DNA from 2 places in the Tritonibacter mobilis F1926 genome. Region 2 is predicted to be linked to the other one. Evidence: riboswitches for the same ligand, from Rfam matches in the RefSeq annotation. Region 2 holds a riboswitch; the other holds the start of a gene.
What was found. A riboswitch is a leader RNA that binds a small molecule or an ion and turns the genes downstream of it on or off. The one in region 2 is predicted to bind FMN.
Positions count from the first base shown of each region.

Region 1: it holds a riboswitch for FMN, as region 2 does, so the genes downstream of both, K529_RS20030 (6,7-dimethyl-8-ribityllumazine synthase) here and K529_RS11955 (DMT family transporter) in region 2, are expected to answer to the same signal.

Region 1 covers NZ_CP015231.1:966,278-978,234, reverse strand. The annotation lists gene K529_RS20055 (carbohydrate ABC transporter permease) at 1-373, opposite strand, end outside; gene K529_RS20050 (carbohydrate ABC transporter permease) at 387-1,394, opposite strand; gene K529_RS20045 (ABC transporter substrate-binding protein) at 1,507-2,856, opposite strand; gene K529_RS20040 (substrate-binding domain-containing protein) at 3,127-4,158, shown strand; gene K529_RS20035 (GH1 family beta-glucosidase) at 4,163-5,494, shown strand; gene K529_RS20030 (6,7-dimethyl-8-ribityllumazine synthase) at 5,543-6,010, opposite strand; FMN riboswitch at 6,081-6,212, opposite strand; gene K529_RS20025 (LacI family DNA-binding transcriptional regulator) at 6,386-7,474, shown strand; gene K529_RS20020 (ABC transporter substrate-binding protein) at 7,479-8,498, shown strand; gene K529_RS20015 (ABC transporter permease) at 8,557-9,360, shown strand; gene K529_RS20010 (ABC transporter permease) at 9,364-10,152, shown strand; gene K529_RS20005 (ABC transporter ATP-binding protein) at 10,149-11,171, shown strand; gene K529_RS20000 (phosphodiesterase) at 11,181-11,957, shown strand, end outside.
Region 2 covers NZ_CP015230.1:2,540,028-2,551,984, forward strand. The annotation lists gene K529_RS11940 (NAD-dependent succinate-semialdehyde dehydrogenase) at 1-30, shown strand, start outside; gene K529_RS11945 (globin domain-containing protein) at 41-472, opposite strand; gene K529_RS11950 (esterase-like activity of phytase family protein) at 643-2,814, shown strand; FMN riboswitch at 2,949-3,083, shown strand; gene K529_RS11955 (DMT family transporter) at 3,173-4,066, shown strand; gene K529_RS11960 (TetR/AcrR family transcriptional regulator) at 4,046-4,648, opposite strand; gene K529_RS11965 (Hsp20 family protein) at 4,785-5,252, opposite strand; gene K529_RS11970 (trypsin-like serine peptidase) at 5,394-6,248, opposite strand; gene glcF (glycolate oxidase subunit GlcF) at 6,341-7,660, opposite strand; gene K529_RS11980 (hypothetical protein) at 7,665-8,033, opposite strand; gene K529_RS11985 (FAD-binding protein) at 8,036-9,127, opposite strand; gene K529_RS11990 (FAD-linked oxidase C-terminal domain-containing protein) at 9,185-10,633, opposite strand; gene K529_RS11995 (DUF599 domain-containing protein) at 10,715-11,437, shown strand; gene K529_RS12000 (hypothetical protein) at 11,473-11,832, shown strand; gene rlmH (23S rRNA (pseudouridine(1915)-N(3))-methyltransferase RlmH) at 11,839-11,957, opposite strand, start outside.

The DNA of each region.
Region 1 (11,957 bases), on a different replicon from region 2:
CATCCGCCGCAACCGTCAGCTCCTCGCCGCCGCGCAAGGTCGCAGTATCGCCCGCGACATAGGCATCGATCTCGCGGGCGTTGGTCCCCCAGACTGAAATCTCGGCAGAGGTGGCTTCCTCAAATAGGTTGCCCTCGATCACCCAAAGGTCGCCCACCTGAGCCTGCGTGTCCGGTGCCGCCGTGCGTAACGTCTGGTTCTGCTCCGTCGGAAACAGCGCTTTCCACCAGCCGGATGTGGCGATCTGATCGCCTGTCCGGAAAGACGACACCAAGAGACCAAGCGTCGGGAACAGCCATAGCCCCACCAGAACGACAACAGAGAGACGCAGCGCCCAGATCAGGCCCGGTTTTTGTCCAGCAATTGCACTCATGACCCCATTCCCCTCAGCGCATTTCGCGGCGCGCGTTGTAGACGTTCCAGACAAGGATCGGCATCACCAAGAGCATAATCACCATCGCCGAGGCCGAGCCCACGCCCCAGTCATTGGCGCGAAACAGCTTGTCATACATGTAATTGGCCAGAACCTGCGTTTCCCACTGGCCATTTGTCAGCGCAAACACGATGTCAAAGACCTTGAGCACCACGATGGTGATCGTCGTCCAGACCACCACGATGGTGCCCATGATTTGCGGTACCTTGATCTTGAAAAAGATCTGAAACGGCCCGGCCCCATCGACAATGGCAGCCTCAACGGTTTCTTCGGGAATGCCACGCAGGGCCGCCGACAGGATCACCATGGCAAAGCCTGTCTGAATCCACACCAGAACCATCATCAAAAAGAAGTTGTTCCAGAAGGGAATGGTCAGCCATTGCTGCGGCTCCACCCCGCCCAGCCAGATATAGACCGCGTTCAGAATACCAATCTGTTCCGTGCCCGGAGGACGAGCGTCATAGACCAGCTTCCAGATCACCGCGGCTCCGACAAAGGAAATCGCCATCGGCATGAAGATCAAAGATTTGGCGATATTGCCCCATGCCAGCCGATCCGTGAGCTGCGCCGCCAACAAACCAAAAGCGGTAGAGGCCGCAGGCACCACCAATAGCCAGAGGAAATTGTTCTGCAGCGCTTCCCAGAATTTCGCCTCCGCCAGCATCTGTTTGTAGTTCTCAAGCCCCACAAATTCTGAGCCACCACCCGGCACGCGCTCTGTCAGCGACAGACGCATGGTCTCGACCACCGGATAGGCAAGATAGAGCCCGAGCGCGAGCAGAGCCGGCAACAGGAAGAGCCACGGGCGCACCATGTTGGCCCGGCGAATGTTCTTGGCGATGTCCTTGCCACGGGCTGGAAAAATGAACGTGTCGAGGATGATATTCGAGAGGTAGAAATAGCCGACACAGCCCCCGACGCCGAAAGCGATGGTCAGCAGCCCCTGAATGGCTGGATGCATGACTGGCTCCTGAAGAAAGCATGGATGCCGAGGACGCCTGATTTAGGCAAGGCACACCACCGGCAAGGGGCAGGGCCACCGATCCGGGCGGCCCTGCGGGAGAGGCGCGAATTTACTTGAGCGCGTCCCAGGAAGACTGGATCTCAGCCGCGACTTCTGCTGCCGGCTTGCCACCTGCATAATCGACCATACCGGTCCAGAAAGAGCCCGCACCCACACCGCCCGGCATCAAGTCGGACGCATCAAAACGGAAGGTGTCAGCAGAAAGAAGGATCTCGCCCATTTTCTTGAGCGTGTCGGTGGCATAGAGGTCCGTGTTGACGCTCTTGAGCGGGGTCAAGAAACCCTGCTGTGCCATCCAGACTTCATGCGCGATCGGAGATTTCAAGAACTCCATCAGCGCCCGAGCACCGGTGCTGTCATTCGTAATCGACCAGATGGTGCCAGCGCCCAGAACCGGGTTGCCAAGTTCCTTGCCCTCATAGGCGGGGAAGTAGAAGAAATCCGCGTCCAACCCCATTTCGGTGCCTTCCGGGAAGAAGGCGGGAATGAAGGAGGCCTGACGGTGCATCATGCACTGCGGCGGGCTTGAAAACAGGCCTTTGGGGCTGTCGCGAAAATCGGTCGAGGCCACGGCCCCTGCCCCGCCAGAGACGAAATCGTCATTGCGGGCAAACCAGCCAAATTCCTCAATCGCACCCACCACTGCCGGGTCGTCGAACTTGATCTCGTTGGATACCCATTTGTCGTAGACAGCCGGTTCCTGCGTGCGCAGCATCATGTCCTCGACCCAATCGGTCGCCGGCCAGCCCGTCGCCCCACCGGACCCCAGACCGATGCACCATGGGGTATTGCCATCGGCAACCATCTGCTCGCTCAGGGTCTTCAACTCCTCCATGGATTGCGGCACATCATAGCCGAAATCTTCAAAGTTTTCAGGGTTGTACCAGACCAGTGATTTTACATCGACCTTGTAGAACAGGCCAAAGAGACCGTCATTGCCGTCCGGGCCGGAGAAGGTCCCAAGATCAACCCACGACTGCCCGGCAGCGTAATTGTCGCGCACCCAATTTGCGGTCTCATCCCCGAGCGGCGTGACAAAGCCACGTTTGGCCATATCCGACACAAGGCCTGGCTGCGGGAAGACGGCAACATTGGGGGCAGATCCTGCCTCGGCGTCCACCACGATTTGCTGCTCGAAACTGTCAGAACCTGCATAGCGCACATCCGCGCCGGTCGCAGCGGCGAAGTAAGCCAGTACGTTCTCGACCAATTCCTGATCCGGCCCGAGCCATGGGCCAAAGACCGTGACCTGCTCTCCGTTGAGGTCGATCTTTTCCAACTCAGCGTAGCTGTCCCAGTTAAAGGCGCCCTCGCCGACCGGAAAAATCAGATCCTGGGCGGTGGCCGTTCCCGCCATCAGCGCCGTGACGGCTGCAGCCGACATCAATACTCGTTTCATTGGTTCTCCTCCCTATCCTCACCGCGCGACCGCTTGGGTTGATTGCTCGCTGACCATTCCAGCTATAGCTGTGCTCAATCCAAGCGATTCAAAGCGCTTTGATTGACTTCAAACTTTCGGATTCGGACCTTCCTGTCAACATTTCTCTCAGACAAAGGCAACATTAACACTTGAACTAGCGACATACTCATAGTCATAAAGTAGGACAGGTCTCAGGTTGCAAACTCTGCATTTGGCAAAACATTTAAAGCGCTTTGGAGGCAAAACCTCATGAACCTCAAAGAACTTTCAGCTCTTCTTGGCTTGTCGCAGACCACGGTAAGCCGGGCCTTGAACGGCTATCCGGAGGTGAGTGAGGCCACCCGCAGACGGGTGATGCAGGTCGCAGATGAACACAATTATCGCCCCAATACGCGCGCCAAAGCACTGGCAACGGGGCGCGCTATGGCCATCGGGCATGTGATTCCCCTTTCGACCCAGCACGAGATGATGAACCCGATTTTCGGGGATTTTATTGCCGGTGCGGGCGAGAGCTACAGCCAAGCAGGCTACGACATGGTGCTGTCACTGGTCGCGGATGAGGACCAGTCGCGCGCCTATCACGAGATGTTCGCCAAACGAAACGTCGACGGCATCGTCTTGCACGCCCCCAAAATGCAAGACAGCCGGATCACCATGCTGCAGGAGATCGGCCTGCCTTTCGCGGTGCATGGGCGCGCGACCGATATCACGACGCCTTACAGCTGGTTGGATGTCAACAACACCAGCGCCTTTCGGCGCGCAACGGATTTTCTGTTAGATCTTGGCCACCGCCACATCTGTCTTGTCAACGGTCAGGAGAGCATGGATTTTGCCTTCCGCCGTCGCGAGGGATACGCCGCCGCACTGCAAGCGCGCGACATTGCCCCGGACCCGGCCCTGATGTTTGCGGGCGAGATGACAGAAGTATACGGCTACGACACGGTCCGACGCACGCAAGGTCTGGAAACACCGCCGACGGCATATCTTGTGTCGTCAATCATCGCAGCCTTTGGTGTGCGCCGCGCGATCGAAGAACTCGGGTTGGTAATGGGACGTGATGTCTCTGTGATCACCCATGACGACGATCTGTCCTATCTGCGAAACGGGGCTGAGGTGCCAGTTTTCACTGCCACGCGGTCCTCGGTGCGGGACGCTGGGCGCAGACTGGCCAAGCTGCTGATTTCTCAGATCGAAGAGCCCTGCGCTTCCCCTTTGACCGAACTCCTAGAGGCCGAACTGACCGTTGGCCGCTCCACCGGGCCCGCCCCCCACAGGACATAAAGACATGTACGACTTTAACTTCACCCGCAGTGATTTCCCCGACGGCTTTTTGTTTGGCTGTGCGACATCGTCCTATCAGATCGAAGGACATCAATTTGGCGGTGCCGGGCTTACGCATTGGGACAGTTTCGCAGCGACGCCCGGCAATGTGGTGCGGGCCGAAAACGGCGCGCTGGCCTGCGATCACTACCACCGTTTTGACGAGGATCTGGACCTCGCGGCGGCCGCAGGGTTTGACTGCTATCGGTTCTCAACCAGTTGGGCGCGCGTTCTGCCCGACGGTATCGGCAGCCCCAACGCCGAAGGGCTCGATTTTTACGACCGGTTGACGGACGCGATGCTGGAACGGGGCCTTAAACCCTGCGCAACTCTTTACCACTGGGAGCTCCCCCAGCCGCTTGCCGATCTTGGGGGCTGGCGCAACCGGGAAATCGGCAATTGGTTCGCCGAGTTCACACATGTAATCATGTCCCGGATCGGCGACCGGATGCATTCTGTCGCGCCGATCAATGAACCGTGGTGTGTGGGGTGGTTGTCGCATTTCCTCGGCCACCATGCACCCGGTCTTCGTGACATTCGCGCAACTGCGCGTGCCATGCATCATGTGCTGCTCGCTCACGGCCGCGCCATCGAGGTGATGCGCGGCCTCGGCATGTCCAATCTTGGCGCGGTGTTCAATTTTGAATGGGCAGAACCTGTGGATCAGAGCCCAGAAGCCCTTGCTGCAGCTGAGACCTATGATGCGATCTACAATCGTTTTTTCCTCGGCGGTGCGTTCAAGGGCGCATATCCGCAGGCCGCTTTGAAGGGGCTGGAACCCCACCTCCCCACAGGTTGGCAGGATGACTTTGAAACCATTACCCAACCGGTCGATTGGTGCGGGCTGAACTATTACACACGCAAGGTGATCGGATCGGATGCAGGCCCGTGGCCGCATTACGCCGAATTGGATGGGCCGTTCCCGAAAACTCAGATGGGTTGGGAAATTTACCCAGACGGGCTCTATCACTTTTTGACGCGCACCGCGCAGGAATACACCGGCGACCTTCCCCTGATTGTGACCGAAAATGGCATGGCCAACCCGGATGTATTGCGGGGTGGTGCCGTCCATGACGTAGCGCGTATTGCCTATGTGGAGGCGCATTTGGCGCGTGTCCGCCGGGCCCTTTCGGAGGGCGTACCGGTTGAGGGATATTTCCTGTGGTCACTCCTCGACAACTACGAATGGGCGTTGGGGTATGAGAAACGCTTTGGCTTGGTGCATGTCGATTTCGACACGCTGACGCGCACGCCAAAGGCCTCTTATGATGCGCTCAAGCGCGCACTGGCCAACTGACGGCTTCATTAAATGTGCGCGCCGCGCAGAACGCGCGGCGCCGCCAAATTACGCCGCAGCGGTCACCGCAGGAACAAGCTCGCGATACAGATCGGTGACACGCGCAGCAGCGTCTGCTGCCTCGCGCCCTTTTTTCACGAAGTGATCAAGGAAGAAGGCGTGATGCTCTTCGCTGGGTTGGAAGTGATGTGGGGTGAGCGATACGGATAGGACCGGAACACCCGTTTTGAGCCCTGCATCCATCAAACCGGAAACAACGGCCTGGGCCACAAAATCATGACGGTAAAGACCGCCGTCGACCACCAAAGCTGCCGCTGCAACAGCGTCGTAATCGCCGGTGGCCGCGAGTTTTTGAGCCAGCAATGGCATCTCAAACGCACCGGGGACGTCGAAGACATCCACGGTCGCGTCAAGACCAAGTTCGGCCAGCCGTTGCTGAAAACCAATCAGCGCCTGATCCACGATGTCGGCATGCCATTGTGCCTTGATGAAGGCGAATTTTGGGGATTTTGTCATAGCTCTTGATCCTTTCAACATGACAGAATCCCAGAGCGCAAAAGACCACCCGCACCCATCGGTACGCGCAGTACATTCTCTCCCATCCGGACTATGACCGTCGGCCCCGGAATTCCACCGGATCTGCTGACCCACCCCATCGGGATGGCGCTCGCGGGCTGTAACCGCCGGTGGGGAATTTCACCCCGCCCTGAGAATGAAGTTGAGCTAGGGGCTGGTCGTGCATTTGTCAATGGAGCCACGCTTAAGCGGCGACTTGTGCAAAGCGCCGCTTTGCTTTGTCACTTTTTTGCGCAGAACGTCACAAAACTGTGCTAAAAACACCCTAAACAGCAAATGGAAACGTTTCCAAACCACGAATCGAGACTTTTTTGCATGGCTAATAAAACCCGCATCACCATCAAGGATGTCGCCCGTGCGGCAGGCTGCGGTGTCGCCACAGCGAGCCGTGTTTTGAATAAATCTGGCTCGGCCAGCTCAGAGACTCGCGAACGGGTCGAGCAAGCCGCGCGCGATCTTGGATTTGCGTTTTCGGCTACCGGCCGCGCGTTGCAAAGCCGCAAGAGTATGACGGTGGGGTGCCTGATCCCGTCGCTTGCCAATCCGGTTTTTGCCGAAGCGGTACAAGGCGCTCAGGAAGAACTGCGTAAAGAGGGCTATCAACTGCTGGTGGCCAGCTCCAATTATGACGGTGAAACCGACAACGAGATCCTCTCTACGCTATTGGCCAAAGATGTCGACGGGTTGCTGGTGACCATGGTGGACCCGCAAGACAGCCTAGCGCTGGACATGGCGCAGAGCCGAAATATCCCGACATGTCTGATGTTTCACGACCCCCTGCCCGGCTGGCCAAGCGCGCATGTGTCCAACGCCGAGGCCGCCGCGGAGGTTGCACGTCGATTTGCACGATATGGCCACCGCCGCACAGGGTTTTTGGCGCTTCGATTTGCAACCTCGGATCGCTCGCGCAATCGTTTTGACGGGTTTCGCGCAGAATGCGCGGCGCAGAACCTGCCTGCACCAGAACTCATTGAAATTACTGAAACCGAGGCCAATACCCCAAGCATCCTTGCGCAACGTCTGTGCGAGCACCCCGAACTGACTGCGATCTTTGCGTCGAATGATTTTCTCGCCATCGCGGTGCAAAAGGCCGCGAACCTCATGGGCTGGCACGTGCCGCAGGATCTGTCGGTGGTGGGGTTTGACGGCATTGAGGTGGGGCGGCTTTTAGATCGTCCGCTTGCGACCATTGAAACCACGCCAGAGGCGATGGGCCGTCAGGCTGCGCAAACGCTTTTGGTTGGATTGCAGGGAGGCGAAATGGCTAAGCTCACGCCCCTGCCCTTTACTTTCCGTGTTGGGGCAACCTTGTCCACGCCCCGCACGAAAAGCCCTGACGACGACCGGGGTGCTGCCCAGTCGCCGTCTGTTCCCCCGTTCACGTCCAACGTCAAACAAGGATGAACCCATGAAACATATCGCTCTTGCGGGTCTGGCTGCAACCGCTCTTGCAGCGCCGCTTACAACCACATTTGCAACTTCTGCGCAGGCCGAAGATGCCATCTGCTACAACTGCCCGCCGCAGTGGGCGGACTGGGCCTCTATGCTGGAAGCCATCGAGACTGAAATCGGCGTCAGCCTCCCGCATGACAATAAAAACTCCGGTCAGACCTTTGCGCAACTGGTGGCTGAAAAGGAAAACCCGGTCGCGGATGTTGCCTATTATGGCGTCACCACCGGCATCAAGGCGGGCAAAGAAGGGCTGGTTGAGGCCTATAAGCCTGCGGGTTTTGACGAAATCCCCGAAGGGCTGAAAGATCCAGAAGGCAAGTGGTTCGCGGTTCATTACGGCACCATCGGGTTCTTTGTGAATGTCGATGCCCTTGGCGGAGCGCCCGTGCCGCAGTGTTTTGCCGACCTGAAAAAGCCCGAATATCAGGGTATGGTGGGCTATCTCGACCCGTCCTCGGCGTTTGTCGGCTATGCGGGTGCGGTGGCTGCAAACCTTGCTTTTGGCGGCGATCTTCAGAACTTTGACCCGGCGATCCAATACTTCTCTGAATTGGCGGAGAACTCACCGATTGTGCCCAAGCAGACCTCCTTTGCGCGCGTGGTTTCGGGCGAAATCCCGATCCTCTTTGACTACGACTTCAACGCGTATCGCGCAAAATATGAAGAGGACGGCAATTTTGAATTCGTCCTGCCCTGCGAAGGGTCGGTGCGCGTCCCTTACGTCATGAGCCTTGTAGGGAATGCTCCGCACAGCGAAACCGGCAAGAAAGTTCTGGACTTCATCCTGTCCGACAAGGGTCAGGCGATCTGGACCAATGCCTATCTGCAGCCCTCCCGTCCGGTGGAACTGCCTGCCGAGGTGGCCGAGAAGTTCCTGCCCCCAAGCGACTATGAGCGCGCGCAGGCTGTGGACTATGCCGAAATGGAAAAAGCGCAGGCCGGTTTTGGCGAACGCTACCTGAACGAAGTGAAATAACTCCATTTCCGGGAGCGCGCGACCTTGCGCGCTCTCGGATCTATTGAAAGAGACCCCCGTGACGGCCCGTTCCTTTGGCGTCTTATGCCTTCTCCCACTGCTTATATTCTCGCTCGCGTTTCTGGCGTTGCCTTTGGTGCGCCTCGTGCTGTCGTCCTCTGAGGGCGCGGACGGCTGGAGCGTCTATATCCGTATGTTGCAAACCCCGCGTTATCTGGCTGCCCTTCTGCAGACCCTTCTGGTCTCGGGTGCTGTGACTGTCGCCGCCTTGGCAGTCTCCACCACTGCGGGGCTTTTTCTGACCCGCAATCGGTTCTGGGGACGCAGTGCCCTGTTGTCGATCCTGACACTGCCCCTCGCGTTTCCCGGTGTCGTGGTTGGTTTTATGATCATTCTCCTAGGCGGGCGTCAGGGGTTGGTGAACCAGATCACCCCCGGCCATGTTGTTTTTGCCTATTCCACCTTTGGGTTGTTTCTGGGCTATCTCTATTTCTCCATCCCACGGGTGTTGCTTACGGTGATGGCCGCAGCGGAAAAGATCGACCCGGCGCTGGAAGAAGCAGCGCGCAGTCTTGGCGCACCTGCATATAGGGTGCTGTGGGACGTGCTGCTCCCGGCCCTGCGTCCAGCAATGGTTGCGGCAGGGGCAATCGCATTTGCCACCGCCATGGGCGCGTTTGGCACGGCATTCACCTTGGCCACCGACATCGATGTGCTGCCGATGGTGATCTACACGGAGTTCACGCTCTCGGCCAATTTCGCCATGGCCTCGGCGCTCTCTATCGCATTGGGCGTCGTCACATGGGGCGTTCTGCTGATTGCACGCAGCCTCTCTGGCGGCACAGTCGCGGCGGGAGGATAAAAGATGATGAGACTTCCAAAACTGTTATCAATGCTGGTCACACTGCTGGCCTGTGCCTTTTTGCTGGTGCCAACCTTGCAATCCGTGTTGGCAGGTATCACCGCCAACTATTTCCGCGGCATCTCTTCCGGATTGACCCTCAAATGGGTGGTTGAGGTCTGGACGCTTTATGCTGACAGTATTTTCCTCTCCATCTGGCTGGCGATTACCTGTCTTGCGGTGACGCTCATTCTGGGCGTGCCTGCAGCCTATGCGCTGGCCCGCAACCCCGGCCGTCTGTCGCGGGTTCTTGAGGAGTTCATCTCCCTGCCGCTGGCCATTCCGGGCCTCGCGCTGGCGCTGGCGTTGTTGCAGCTTTATGGCTCCCAGCAGGGGTTTCGCGCTCACTGGAGTTTCATTCTCGTGGGGCATGTGCTCTACACACTGCCCTTCATGGTACGGGCGGTGCAGGCGGTGCTTGCGGCCATCGACCTGAAAACGCTCGAAGAAGGTGCCGCCTCACTTGGTGCAGGGCCTGCGCGTCGGTTTGTCGATATCGTCGTCCCCAATGCCCTGCCCGGCATCCTCGCCGGGAGCCTTACGGTGGTGACGCTCTCCATTGGTGAATTCAATCTTACATGGATGCTGCACACGCCACTGCTGAAAACCCTGCCGGTCGGGCTTGCGGATTCTTACGCCTCCATGCGGCTGGAGATCGCTTCTGCCTATACGCTGGTTTTCTTTGTGATGATCGTCCCGCTTCTAATGGCCATGCAATGGGCCTCCGCCCGTGCCCAAAGGATACTGTCATGACCCTGTCTCTTTCGTCTGTTGCCAAAACCTATGGTGATGGCACCCGCGCCCTGAACCCAACCGATCTGGAGATCAATCCCGGCGAGATCATTTCGCTCCTTGGCCCCTCGGGCTGCGGCAAGACCACCCTGTTGCGGCTGATTGCCGGGCTTGAAGTGCCGGATAATGGCGCGAACATCCGGTTTGGCGACGAGGATGTCACCCGCCTCCCCGTTGAAAAGCGCAACGTCGGCATGGTGTTTCAATCCTATGCGCTGTTTCCCAATATGTCCGTGCGCGACAATATTGGCTACGGGCTAAAGATGCAGCGTCTGCCGCGCGCCGAGATCCAGAGCCGTGTGGACGAGGTGATCGCCCTATGTCGTCTGGAGCCATACGCAAACCGCGCGATCACCGCCCTGTCCGGCGGACAGCGACAGCGGGTCGCCCTTGCCCGCGCCTTTGCACCGCGCCCACGTCTGATGCTGCTGGACGAACCTCTGTCCGCGCTTGATGCGGCCTTGCGGCTGGAGTTGCGCGACGAGTTGGCTGCCTTGCTGCGCCAGTTTGGCACCACGGTGATTTTTGTCACGCACGATCAGGACGAGGCCCTTGCCATCGCTGATCGCGTTGCGGTGATGGAAGGCGGAAAAATCCGCCAGATCGGCACACCAGAGGAGCTTTATCGCAACCCTCAATCCGCCTTTGTCGCGGAATTCGTAGGGCACGCGATGCCACTTTCTGGTGAAATCAGACAGCAAACCCTGTGTCTGGAAGGTGGGGAACTGCCGCTCCCGGATCATGCAGGCGGCGGCTCGGTTTATGTGCGCGCAGAAGACTTACGTGCTGACCCGACGGGACCGTTAGAGGCGAAGGTGGAGACCGTCACCTTCCTCGGCACGCACTACCGGCTGGGCCTCACCGGCCTCACGGGGCAGCGCATGTTTGCACTGCATCATGGCGCCTCTGCTCCTGCTATTGGCGATAACTTACGCCTGTCCATCGCGCCCGATGCGCTGATCTGCCTTCCTCATTCGTAAAGCTTAAACATGACTTCATTCATTCAACTCACCGACACGCATATCGTCTCTGAGGGCAGCCTCGCATATGGCCGTTCGGATACCGCCGCCGCGCTTGTCAGTGCGGTCGAGACCATAAACGCACGGCTGCCACTGCTGGATCCGGTTGACTGTGTGGTTCTGACCGGAGATCTGACGGATCACGGCAGCGCCGAGGAATACACCCGTCTGCGCCAGTTGCTCTCGCCGCTCAAGGTGCCGTTACGGGCGATCCCCGGCAATCACGACCTGCGCGAGGCGATGCGTGCGGCCTTTGCCGATGAAGACTGGATGCCCGGCTCTGGTCCGATCCAATGGCACCACGATTTTGGCCCCTTCTCGATGATCGGGCTTGATACGCTGGTTGAAGGCGCACCCTACGGTCTGGTTTGCGAAGACGGGCTTTTGTTTCTTGAGCGCACCCTGTCGGAGCTGGGGGATAAACCGATTGTCGTCGCCACCCATCACCCATGGATACGCTCAGGCATGGTTGAGATGGATCGCAATAATCTGCGCAATGGGCAGGCGGTGCTGGAGCTGCTGCAAAACCACTCTGGCCCTGCGCAAATAATATCGGGCCACCTACATCGTGCCATGTCGGCACTGGTTGGCGGCATCCTGCATCAGGTTGCGCCTGCACCTTGCCATGCGGTGCATCTGGACCAGCGTGAAGACACCACCAACAGCCTCGTATTAGAACCAGGCAACGTCACGATATACAATTGGCGCGGCGCGGATGGCGGACTTGTGAGCGATACGCTCCCCGTT
Region 2 (11,957 bases):
GAGATGAAATACCTCTGCATGTCCGTCTAAGGTCAGGTATTCAGGTGGCGGGGGTGTCTATCCCCGCCGCCAGCGTCTGACAGAGACGGCGGATCGCCGCCCCCCATGCAGACGCCTCGGCTGCGGTTAAATGCGGCCCCATCACCTCGCGAAACGCCAACAGCAGCGCCCTTTGCGCCATATACATATGTCCCGAGGTCAGGCCCAGATGCCTGTGTCGCAGCAGTAAGCGATCAATCAGCGCTAACAATTCCGCGTCTTGACCAAGACTGCGCACACCTGCGGCCAGCACGCTGGCGAACATCTCTTTCTGATGAGAGAAGTCACCGGTGAACATGGCCTTGGTGTCAGGCATTTCCAGAAACAGGTACTCGTAGAATTTATCCGTGAGCGCAGCCTTGCGCGCAAAAACCTGTCTGAAGCTTCCTTTTACCAGTTGAGCATCAATCTGATGCAGTATGGCTATCCCCATCGCACACCCCCCGCTGAGTTGGTTTTTGCAGCGTATTGTCAGGAACAGTACCGAAACTTCGTAAATGCGGACTTATGCATGCGTCATTAAATTTACAGAAAACCGTCGTAAATACTTTGCACAGGATCGGCATGGCCAAGGCATTGCAACAATTCCAACAGGAGCTGCCGATGTCCCTGCGCCTTGTGTGCCTGACTTCTGCCCTCGCGCTGACCGCTGGTTTTGCGCAGGCTGAGAAATCCTTTAACCGGATCGCGTCCTTCCCCGTCATCAAGAACATGGCCGAAGGCGAAGACCAAACCCGTGAAAGCTCGCCAGAGATCATCGACGTCACTGCAGATGGCATGACACTGGTTTATACCGACAGCCCGCTCGGGGTACTCGGCATGATCGACATTACCGACGCCGCCAACCCGGCCCCCAAGGGCAACATCGCTCTGCCGGGTGAGCCGACCTCTGTCGCTGTCATCGGTTCCATCGCCTACGTGGGCGTCAACACCTCCGAGAGCTACACCCAGCCCTCCGGCCAGTTGATGGCCTTTGACACGACCACCGGCAAGGAACTTGCCTCCTGCGATCTCGGCGGTCAGCCGGACTCTGTTGCCAAGGCCAAAGACGGTTCCTTTCTGTCTATCGCGATCGAAAATGAGCGCGACGAGGACCTGAACGACGGCGTCATCCCGCAGATGCCTGCGGGCAACCTGGTGATGGTCAACACCACCGAAGGTGGCCTTGATTGCGCCAGCATGAAGATGGTCGATCTGACCGGGCTGGCCGACATCGCCGGCTCCGACCCCGAGCCTGAGTATGTTTCGATCAATGGCCTTGGCGAAACTGTCGTGACCTTGCAGGAAAACAACCATCTGGTTGTGGTCTCCAAGGAGGGTGAGATCCTGAACCACTTCTCCGCCGGTTCCGTTGATCTCGACGGGATCGACGCCACGGATGAACGCGGCGCGCTGATCTTTACCGAGAGCCAGCAGGGTCGCCTGCGCGAACCCGATGCGGTGACATGGATTGATGATGAGCATTTCGCCATCGCCAACGAAGGCGATTACAACGGCGGCTCGCGTGGCTGGAGCATCTTCAACAAAGATGGCACGCTCGTGTACGATTCCGGCGTCGATTTCGAACATGCCATCATCCAGATCGGCCACTATCCGGACAAACGGTCCGATGCCAAAGGCGTGGAACCTGAATCCGTGACCTTCGCGGAATTCGACGGTACGCCCTATGTCTTTGTCGGGGCCGAGCGCGCCTCGGTCGTGGGGGTCTATGACGTCACTGACCCGGCGAACCCGGTTCTGACCCAGCTGCTGCCGTCGGGCACTGGCCCCGAGGGCTATGTCACCATTCCGGAGCGCGGCCTGCTGATCTCCGCCAATGAAAAAGACCTCATTGAGGACGGTGGCGCGCGGGCGCATGTGATGCTGTTCGAACGTCAGGATGGCGCGCCGGTCTATCCGCATCTGACCTCTGCAGGCGCGGATGAATTGATCGGCTGGGGTGCAATCTCGGGCATGGTCGCGGATGAAGACGGGATGATCTGGGCTGTGAACGACAGCTTCTATGGCTTCCAGCCCTCCATCTTCAAAATCGACCCGTCGCAGACCCCGGCGCGCATCACCGATGTGATCCGCATTCATCGCGCCAATGGCGATGCGGCTCAGAAGCTCGACCTCGAAGGCATCACACTGGACGGCAAGGGCGGCTTCTACGTGGCCTCCGAAGGCCGCACGGAGCGTGCCATTCCGCATGCGATCTATCACGTCACCGCTGATGGTCTGATCAAGACCAACAAGGGCGAGATCACCATCCCGGCGGAACTGCAAGCGGTGGAAAAGCGCTTTGGGTTCGAAGGCATCACCAAGGTTGGCAACACGCTCTGGATGGCGGTGCAGCGTGAGTGGAAGGACGACCCCAAAAACCTTGTAAAACTGGTGTCCTACAACCTGGAAACCAAAGAGTGGGGAGCGGTTCATTATCCCAAGACAGAGCCAGCAACCGGCTGGGTCGGCCTGTCCGAGATCGTGGCTTATGGCGACTATGTCTACATCGTCGAGCGTGACAACCAGCATGATGATCGCGCGGTCACTAAGAAGATCTACCGCGTTGCCCTGTCTGAAATGACCCCTGCTCCGCTCGGTGGTGAGTTGCCTGTCGTGACCAAGGAAGAGGTCCGCGACCTGCTGCCCGATCTGAAATCCACCGGCGGTTATGTCCTCGATAAAGTCGAAGGGCTGGCCATCATGGCAGATGGCACCGCATGGGTTGCCACCGACAACGACGGCGTCGATGACAGCTCTGGCGAGACCATGTTCTGGTCCTTCAAGGTCGAGTAACCCGCTCGCCCATTCAGCCGACATTCCGACCACGCAAAGAGGCCTCCAAACGGGGGCCTCTTTCACGTTATACACGGGACGCTTTTCTTTGCCAGTCAGCTTGGCTATGTCTTTGTCACCTCAAGAAAGTGAGGTGATATTCTCAGGGCAGGGTGAAATTCCCTACCGGTGGTCACAGCCCACGAGCGGCCTTTGCTTTTGCAAAGGTGTCAGCAGACCCGGCGCAATTCCGGGGCCGACGGTCATAGTCCGGATGGAAGAGAATGGAGAGCCCCGCACCGCCCCTAATCCGGAGGCGGCATCGGGTCTGTTCGTCTGCCTTGGGTCACATGCGTACCGAGGAAAGGACGACACGCAGATGGCTCAAACGCTCCCCACCCCGCTCAAGGCGGCTGGCCTCATGGTCATCGCCGGAGCCTGTTTCGCGCTGGTCAACACCGCGCTGCAATCGGCCACCATGCTTCATGGGGCCTCCGCTCCGACGGTGACCTTCTGGCAGTATCTGATCGCGCTTTTGTTTTATATTCCATGGATCTGGCGCAATCGGTCGGCTGTGCTGTCGACCCGACAGATCGCATCCCATGTGCTGCGTGTCGCGCTGGCCGTCGCTGGCGTGCAACTCTGGACACTGGGGCTTGCCCATGTGCCGATCTGGCAGGCAATTGCGCTGATCCTGTTGTCGCCCTTCTTTGTCACCATCGGGGCGGGGCTGTTCCTGCGTGAAGAGGTCTCGTTGCATCGCTGGGGCGCGGTTGTCGTGGGCCTTATCGGCGGCATGGTGATCCTTGCGCCGTGGTCGGACCGGTTTCAACTGGCAGCACTGCTCCCGGTGGCTGCTGCCGCCTTCTGGGCAGCAAGTTCCGTAGTGACCAAGCAACTCACACGCCGCGACAACACCGAGACCGTCACCATTTACCTGCTGCTGCTGCTGAGCCCCGCCAATGCGTTGCTCACGGCCAGCACCGGCTTTACCCTGCCACAAGGAACGCTTTGGCTGGTGATCGGGGCCGGGCTTTTGACCGCACTTGCGCAGCATACTTTGGTGCGTGCCTATACGCTCGCCGATGCGGCGTTTTTGCAGCCCTTTGATCACCTGAAACTGGTGTTCAACGTCGGTCTTGGCGCGCTGGTCTTTGGATTTATGCCTGACGGGAATATGTGGCTCGGCACCATGCTGATCCTTGTGGCCAGCATCTATCTGTTGAGCCGGGAGGCCCGCGCCCGGCCACCCTCACCCGCGCAAAATACCTGAAACAAGTTCTGCAGAAATTTCTGCCGTGCGCGATTGAGCTTTCGTCACAGTACCACTGCCAAATTTTGCGCTCAGCGAGCTCTCTGCCGATGACATGAGTGACGCAGCCCCCAACAGCTGCGTAACGACTGCCAGCGCCCCGGCAACACCCGCGCCCTGCCAGCGCTCGGTCGCCTGCACGGTGGCAACGAGGCTTTCGAGTAACGTGTCCAAAGCACCCCCTGTTTCCGAGGTCAGGGCGTGGTCCAATAGTTCACGCAGTACGAGTTGCCCTGCAGTGGAGTCCACGCTCAAGAGCCGCTGATAGGATGCAAAGAAAGCCGCCAACTGATCTTCGGGCGGATGATCATCTTCCATCGCGTCAAAAAGCAACTGCAGTACCGCTGCGGCCGCCTGCTCGACCGCGAGCGTATATAATGCGCCTTTGCTGCCAAAGTGGTGCAAAAGCGCCTGCTTGCTCAGGCCTAACTCTCTGGCGATGCTTGAGATCGAGGCCCCGGCATATCCATGCGCCGCAAACAGGCGGCACGCGCTTTCAATGAGTTGGGTCCGGGTCTTGGATGGCGCATCACGTAATGTCATTGCGCCATTAACACAGGTGATCACGTGGGCGGCAACCTACCGATTGGTAGGGGTGCGTAAATCCACAAATAAAATCGCCCCCAGCCGTAAGACCGGGGGCGCAGCAAACAGGATGCCTGTGCATCCCGGGGAGGGATCAGTTCACGGTCGAGCCCGCGATTTCCTTGGGCTTGGATCCTGCGGCGGATGCGATTTCAATCCGGCGCGGTTTCAGCGCTTCGGGAACTTCGCGCACCAGGTCGATATGGAGCATACCGTCGGCGTGGCTTGCACCTTCGACCCGCACGTGATCCGCCAGCGTAAAGCGGCGTTCAAACGCGCGAGTGGCAATACCGCGATGCAGATAGGTGCGCTCGCCAGCCTCTTCGGTTTTGCGCGCCGACACGACCAAGGCGTGTTCCTTCACCTCGACGTTCAGCTCATCTTCGGAAAACCCAGCGACGGCGATCGAGATGCGGTAGGCATCTTCTGAGGTTTTTTCGATGTTGTAAGGGGGGTAGCTGGGCTGCTGGATATCCGAGCTCATGACCCGATCCATCAGGTCTGCAATCTGGTCAAATCCAACCGTTGCACGGTGCAGCGGAGCAAAATCAAACGTACGCATGGTTCATCCTCATCTTTGAGCGATAACTGCTATGAAGCCCTCCCAACACGGGACGGGCGGTTCTTTCTCAGAGCCCAATCATTGGCGCCCTGAACACCCTCCGATTTATGAAGGGTCACCGCAGTTTCAAGAGGTTCATGCTCAATTGGAGATAAATTTTGCGCCGAGATCGTTGCGGCGTGGCTCGCCGACCTGCACCCGGCCAACACCTTGCGGCATACGGCTCCCGACATGGGCACCTGTCAATTGCGCCTCCAGTAGCGCCAGTTCATCCGCAAGTGACGCGCCAAGCGAAACTGCAGATCCCTCCACTCGCGCTTTGGCGGAAACCACGGAAACAATCCGGGGACGCTCCCCCTCGAAGGAGAACACCGGCGCGCCGGACGCGCCGAAATCCACATCGCAGGACATCACCAGCACGCCATCCTGACGGGCGATTACCATGCAGACCTCTTGCAGCGAAGGGGCCTCGGACCGATCCTGCGCGTAGGACACCACACCGACCCGTGCCCCCTTACGCGGGCGGGCGTCCGTTTCAAACGGTGTGACGGTGGTATTGCGAATGGGGCGTTGCAATTGCAGCAAGGCAATGTCGTTGCGCACCCGTTTTGCCGATAGCGTGCCATCGTAGACATAAGACGGATGCAGCACCGCACGTTTTACCGCGCGATAGGCCGAGGCACGCCCATTGCGCCACCCCGCCAGAAACTCAATGGAGGTCGGGTCGATCTGCTCCATCGTGTCACGATCATAAAGGCAATGCGCGGCCGTCAAAACAATGTCGGGCGCAATCAACGCACCTGTGCAAAACCCCTCGCCCTTACGATCCAGACGGCCAACCGCCTCCCAATCGCGCCCCGCGTCGGTGGTCTCCAGGCTCTTGAGCCGGGTATTCTCCCCGCTCAGGGTCGTGCCCGCCATCGCGGCAGCAGACAAGGCGCAAAACACCCCGCTCAAAATCAAACGCTTCATCGGCAGCACAGACACTCTCCACATCCCTCATGCGGCAGTCTAGCCAACGCTTCGGGCAAAAATTGGGCGCGCGTGGGCGATTCCGCGCATCCCTTGGTGATGCCGTTTGCGCAGGTTCAACGCAAGATGGGAACATCGGATCGGCTGCACTCCGCTTCCAGCGCAGGCGGTTTGGGTCCCCCGGTTGCCCAGTCCAACAGCTCAACCGTATGCACGATTGGGATGTTGGTGCCAGACCCGATCTGCATCATGCACCCGATGTTGCCCGCTGCAATAATATCCGGGTTCTTTGCCTCAAGCGTGCGTAGTTTTCGCGCCTTAAGTTGCGCCGAAATTTCCGGCTGCAACAGATTATAAGTCCCGGCAGAGCCGCAACACAAATGGCTGTCCGCTGGCTCCACCACTTTGAACCCGGCACGTTTCAGCAAGGTCTTCGGGTGGGTCTTGATCTGTTGTCCGTGCTGCAAGGAACAGGCGGCATGATAGGCGATGGTCAGCCCCTTGTCCGCGCCCTCAGGCAGGTCAAGCTGCATCAGCAATTCAGAGACATCCATCGCAAGGCCAGAGACCGTTGCCGCATCCTCCGCCAAGGCATCGTTGCAGAACATGTGACCGTAGTCCTTTACGGTGGTGCCGCAGCCGGATGTGTTGATGACAATCGCGTCCAGACCTTTGCCATTTTTCTCTGCCATCCAGGCGTGGATATTCTTTGCCGCCGCCCCGTGGCTCTCATCCTCGCGTCCCATGTGGTGCGTAAGCGCGCCGCAGCAGCCTGCGCCTTCGGCCACTACGACCTCGCAGCCCAAACGCCGCAGCAGGCGAATGGTGGCGTCATTGATATCGGTGTTCAGCGCCTTTTGCGCACACCCCGTCATCAACGCGACGCGCTTTACCTGCGCAACTTCCGGCGCAAAGCTCTGCGGGTCGTCATTTCGGCTCACCGGAGGGATCACTTTGGGTGCCATCTCCAGCATCGCCCGCAGCCGCGCATCCGGCATCCATCCCCGGAAGGGCCGCGCAATCTTCGCTCCAAGAAGCGCTAGCCGGAAACGGGTCGGATAGGGCAACACACGCGCCAGAATCCAGCGCAGTGCGCGGTCGCCAAAGGGCCGTTTGTAGTGCTTGTCGATATAGGCGCGCGCATGATCCACCAGATGCATGTAATGCACGCCAGACGGGCAAGTGGTCATGCAGGCCAGACAAGACAGGCAGCGGTCGATATGTTTGACGGTTTTCTCATCCGGAACACGCTCGTTTTCCAGCATGTCCTTGATCAGGTAGATCCGCCCGCGCGGGCTGTCGAGCTCATCGCCCAGCACCTGATAGGTCGGACAGGTGGCGGTGCAGAAACCGCAGTGCACGCAAGTGCGCAGGATCTCATTCGCGCGTTGCGTTCCGGGGTTTTGAAGTTGTTCATCGGAAAAACTGGTCTGCATCGTCCTACACCAACGCCTCTGCCACGATCCAAGCTCCCATCATCCCACCGGGCAAGCTCAGCAGCAGGAACACAATGTACCGGAGGATATTGAGCGCAGGCTCGGGAAATTTCGGGATATATATGCGGGTCAGATGAAAGAGCGCGGCAACCCCTGCCCCACCGGCTGCCGAGATATGCAATATCCCGCGGTAGCCATTGGACATCGCGTTCCCCGCCGGATCGCTGCCCGTGATCGGCGCCAGACCAAAGCTATAGGCAATGATCCCGGCCCCGACGATGAGGCTGGCGGCGAGGCCCAGTCTTGCCGCCGGGATCACCGACAGCACCACAAAGACAGGAACGCCCGCCACAAAGATAAAGATCACATCCATCGCTACCCCATCAATCCTGCATTCAAAATGTGTCGCGGATCAAATTGCCGACGCAATCCCGCGGAGATCGCCGCCAGTGGTGCGGCCTCCGGATGGTGGCGCGGCACCGATGTGCCAGCGCCAGATCGGATCAATGTTGCATGACCGGGCACCGTCATGCGCTGCCGCAAGTCCACGCCTTCGGGCATCAAGGCCCAGACCAGACCGCCGCCCCAATCACAGAGACATCTCGTTGCCCCCAATGTCGGGATCAGGTCCACCGCGTCCGTCGGTTTGACAGACACCCGCCAGATATCGCCCCCCAGCCCCGCAAAATCATGCAGATCACGAAGACCGCGCCACAGCTCACCCGAGCCAGACACCTCTGTCACCGCGCCATAGCGCCCAAGCTGCTCTCGCAATGCCTTGGCGCGATAGGCCACAGAAGCCTCAAACCCCTCAAGCCGCACATAGGCCCGTTGCGCATTCGGGTCATATGCGGCCCCGGTCACATCAAACGGCGAGCCCAGAGCCTCCGACAAACAGGCAATCCCGGCGGCAAGATCAATCTCTTCAACCGCCAGAGTGGCCTCGGTCTCAGAACGTGGCAGCACCTTGAGGGCGACCTCCGTCAACACACCAAGTGTGCCATGTGATCCCGCCATCAGCTTAACCAGATCATAGCCGGTGACATTTTTCATCACCCTGCCACCATTGCGCAGCACCTCTCCGCGCCCATCGACAAACCGCACGCCAAGCAGAAAGTCCCGCGCAGCACCCCCCTGAATGCGCCGCGGGCCGGAGGCATTGGTGGCAACAACGCCACCTATTGTCGGCTCCCCTCTAGTCCCCAGCGAGCTCCGAAAATCCACAGGCTCGAACGCCAGACGCTGGTTCTCCGTCGCCAGCAGCGCCTCAATCTCGGACACCGGCGTGCCCGCCTGTACCACCAGCGTCAGAGCCCCCGGCTCATAAAGGGTCACGCCCGACAGACCACCCGTCCTCAGCCGCTCACCAGGCACCTCAATACCCCGCGTCCCGCCGCCCTCGATGCAAAGAGGCCCATTTGCCCCAGCAATGATGTCGGCCAGTTCAGCCTCACTTTGCGGTGTCATCATTTCATCTTCTTCCAAATATCCTTGGGGGTCTGGGGGCAAAGTCCCCATGGCGTGTCACTCTGCGGCAAGACAAACGGTGCGGCGGCTCTCTGTGCTCGACAGAGGAAAAACCTTCGCCGGGTTGAGCAGCCACTTCGGATCAAACACATCCTTCACACGCAACTGCGCCTCGATGTCTGCAGCCTCATACTGGTGCAGCATCAGATCGCGTTTCTCGATCCCCACGCCGTGCTCTCCGGTCAGGCAGCCTCCTACTTCGACACACAGCTTCAGAATTTCAGCCCCAAAGGCCTCGCAGCATTCCAGATCGCCGGGTTTGTTGGCGTCAAACAGGATGAGCGGGTGCATATTACCATCCCCCGCATGAAAGACATTTGCGACTTTCAGGCCAAATTCTGCACTCATCTCCTCGATACGGCGCAGGACCTGCGGCAGGGCAGACACCGGGATGGTTCCGTCAAGACACATGTAGTCGTTGATTTGCCCCATGGCCCCAAAGGCCGATTTTCGCCCCAGCCAGATCCGCGCGGCCTCATCGGCATCGCCTGCTTCGCGCAGTTCCACCGGGTTATGTTTTTGTGCGATCTCTATGATCAGCCCCAACTGATGCGCGATTTCCGCCTCGGACCCCTCGACCTCGATGATGAGCAACGCCTCGCACATCGGATACCCCGCTTTGGCAAAGGCTTCGCAGGCCTCGATACAGGGGCGGTCCATGAACTCGATCGCGACAGGCAACACACCGGCCTTGATGATATCCGACACACAGGCCCCCGCCACCTCATTGCTGTCAAAGGCGATAAGCACAGGGCGCGCGCCTTCGGGTTTGCGCAGGATACGCAAGGTTGCCTCAGTCACCACGCCCAGCTGGCCCTCGCTGCCACAGATCACACCCAGCAGATCCAGCCCGGCTGCGTCCAGATGCGCGCCACCAATCTCGACCACAGTGCCATCCATCATCACCATCGTCACCCCAAGGAGGTTGTTGGTGGTCACACCGTATTTGAGGCAATGCGCCCCGCCAGAGTTCATGGCGATATTGCCCGCGATCGCACAGGCCAACTGCGAGGATGGGTCGGGCGCATAGAAGAAATCCTCTTCTTCCACCGCGCCAGAGACCGAAAGGTTTGTGCGTCCGGTCTGCACACGGATGATACGATTGGCGTAATCGGTTTCCAGAACCTCGTTCATTCGTGCCACGCCGAGGATCACACAATCGGCGGTTGGCAGTGCCCCACCGGCAAGAGACGTCCCTGCCCCCCGAGGTACCACCGGCACATTCATGTCATGACAGATCCGCAGCACGTCCGACACCTCTTGGGTCGAGCGCGGCAACACGGCCAGCATCGGCGGGCATTTGTAGGCCGTCAGCGCATCACACTCATAAGCGCGCGTCTCCGCCTCATCCGAGATCAGCGCATCATCGGGCAACACCTGCTGCAATCGTTTCAGCAACTCGGCCTTTCGGGCCAGGATGGCGGCATTGGGGGTGGGCATCTCCATGCGGGCTCTCCTCTTTGGTAAAATAATATTACCAATTCATCTCTACTGGCAAGGGCGAACTGACTGAGCTAGGGTCGGACCATGATCTGGATCGAGCGACTGTCACTGTTTTCTGCGTGGGATTTCATAAGCCTGGCCTGTTACATACTGGGCTGGCTATGGATCGGCTGGCGCATTGAGAACCCCAGTAAATCACGGCCCTCAGTCTCGCTTCTGATGGCGGATTTCCGGCGCGAATGGATGAAGGAGATGGTGACCCGGTCTCCACGCATCTTTGATTCGCAGGTGATTTCCTCATTGCGGCAGGCCACCGCCTTTTTTGCATCGGCCACCATGCTGGCGCTTGGGGCTGGGCTGGCGCTGATCGGCAACACAGAACAACTCGCCGGCGTGGCGCAGGATCTGGCGCTGGGGCAAACCCCGGATTTTGTCTGGGAGATCAAGATCCTGTTGGTCTTGGCCGCGCTCACCAACGCGTTTCTTGCCTTTGTCTGGTCGCACCGGCTGTTTGGTTACTGCTCGGTTCTGATGGCTGCGGTCCCGAATGAGCCCAGCGATCCCCGCGCCTATCCGCGGGCGCAACAGGCCGCCGAAATCAACATCACGGCGGCACGCAGTTTCAATCGCGGTCTGCGGGCCACCTATTTCTCGCTTGCCGGGCTGGCGTGGCTGGTGGGGGCCGAGGCGCTCATCCTCGCCACCGTGATCACCCTTGCGGTGCTTTATCGCCGCGAGTTCATCTCGCGGTCCCGCCGCATCCTGATGCAGTCAGAACCCAAAATTACCGCCCCCACCAAAATGTGACCGCACTCCCCTGGGGAATTAGCTAGCCTGAGCGCATGTTGAAACATGTCCTCATATCGCTGCAGTTCCTCGTCGCACCACAGATGGTCCTGGCGGCTGATCCCGTTGTTGAAAACGCGACCGCAGTGAAACGTGGCGACAGCTGGAGCTTTTCCGTCACGCTGTCCCACCCGGACACGGGCTGGGATCACTATGCCGACGGATGGCGGGTTCTGGATATGGAGGGCAATGAACTCGGTCTGCGCGTGTTGGCGCATCCGCATGTAAATGAACAACCCTTCACACGTTCGCTCGGTGGCGTTCAGGTGCCAGAAGGCGTCAAGAAAGTACAAATACAGGCGCGGTGCAGTGTCGACGGCTGGGCGCAGGACACCACGGTGATCGACCTGCCCTGAAGCCCGTCAGACCCGGTGATAAGGGCTACCGGACAGGATGGTCGCGGCCCGATAGATCTGTTCTGCAAGCATCAGGCGCACCATCATATGCGGCCAGACCATTTTCCCGAATGAGATCGAAAAAT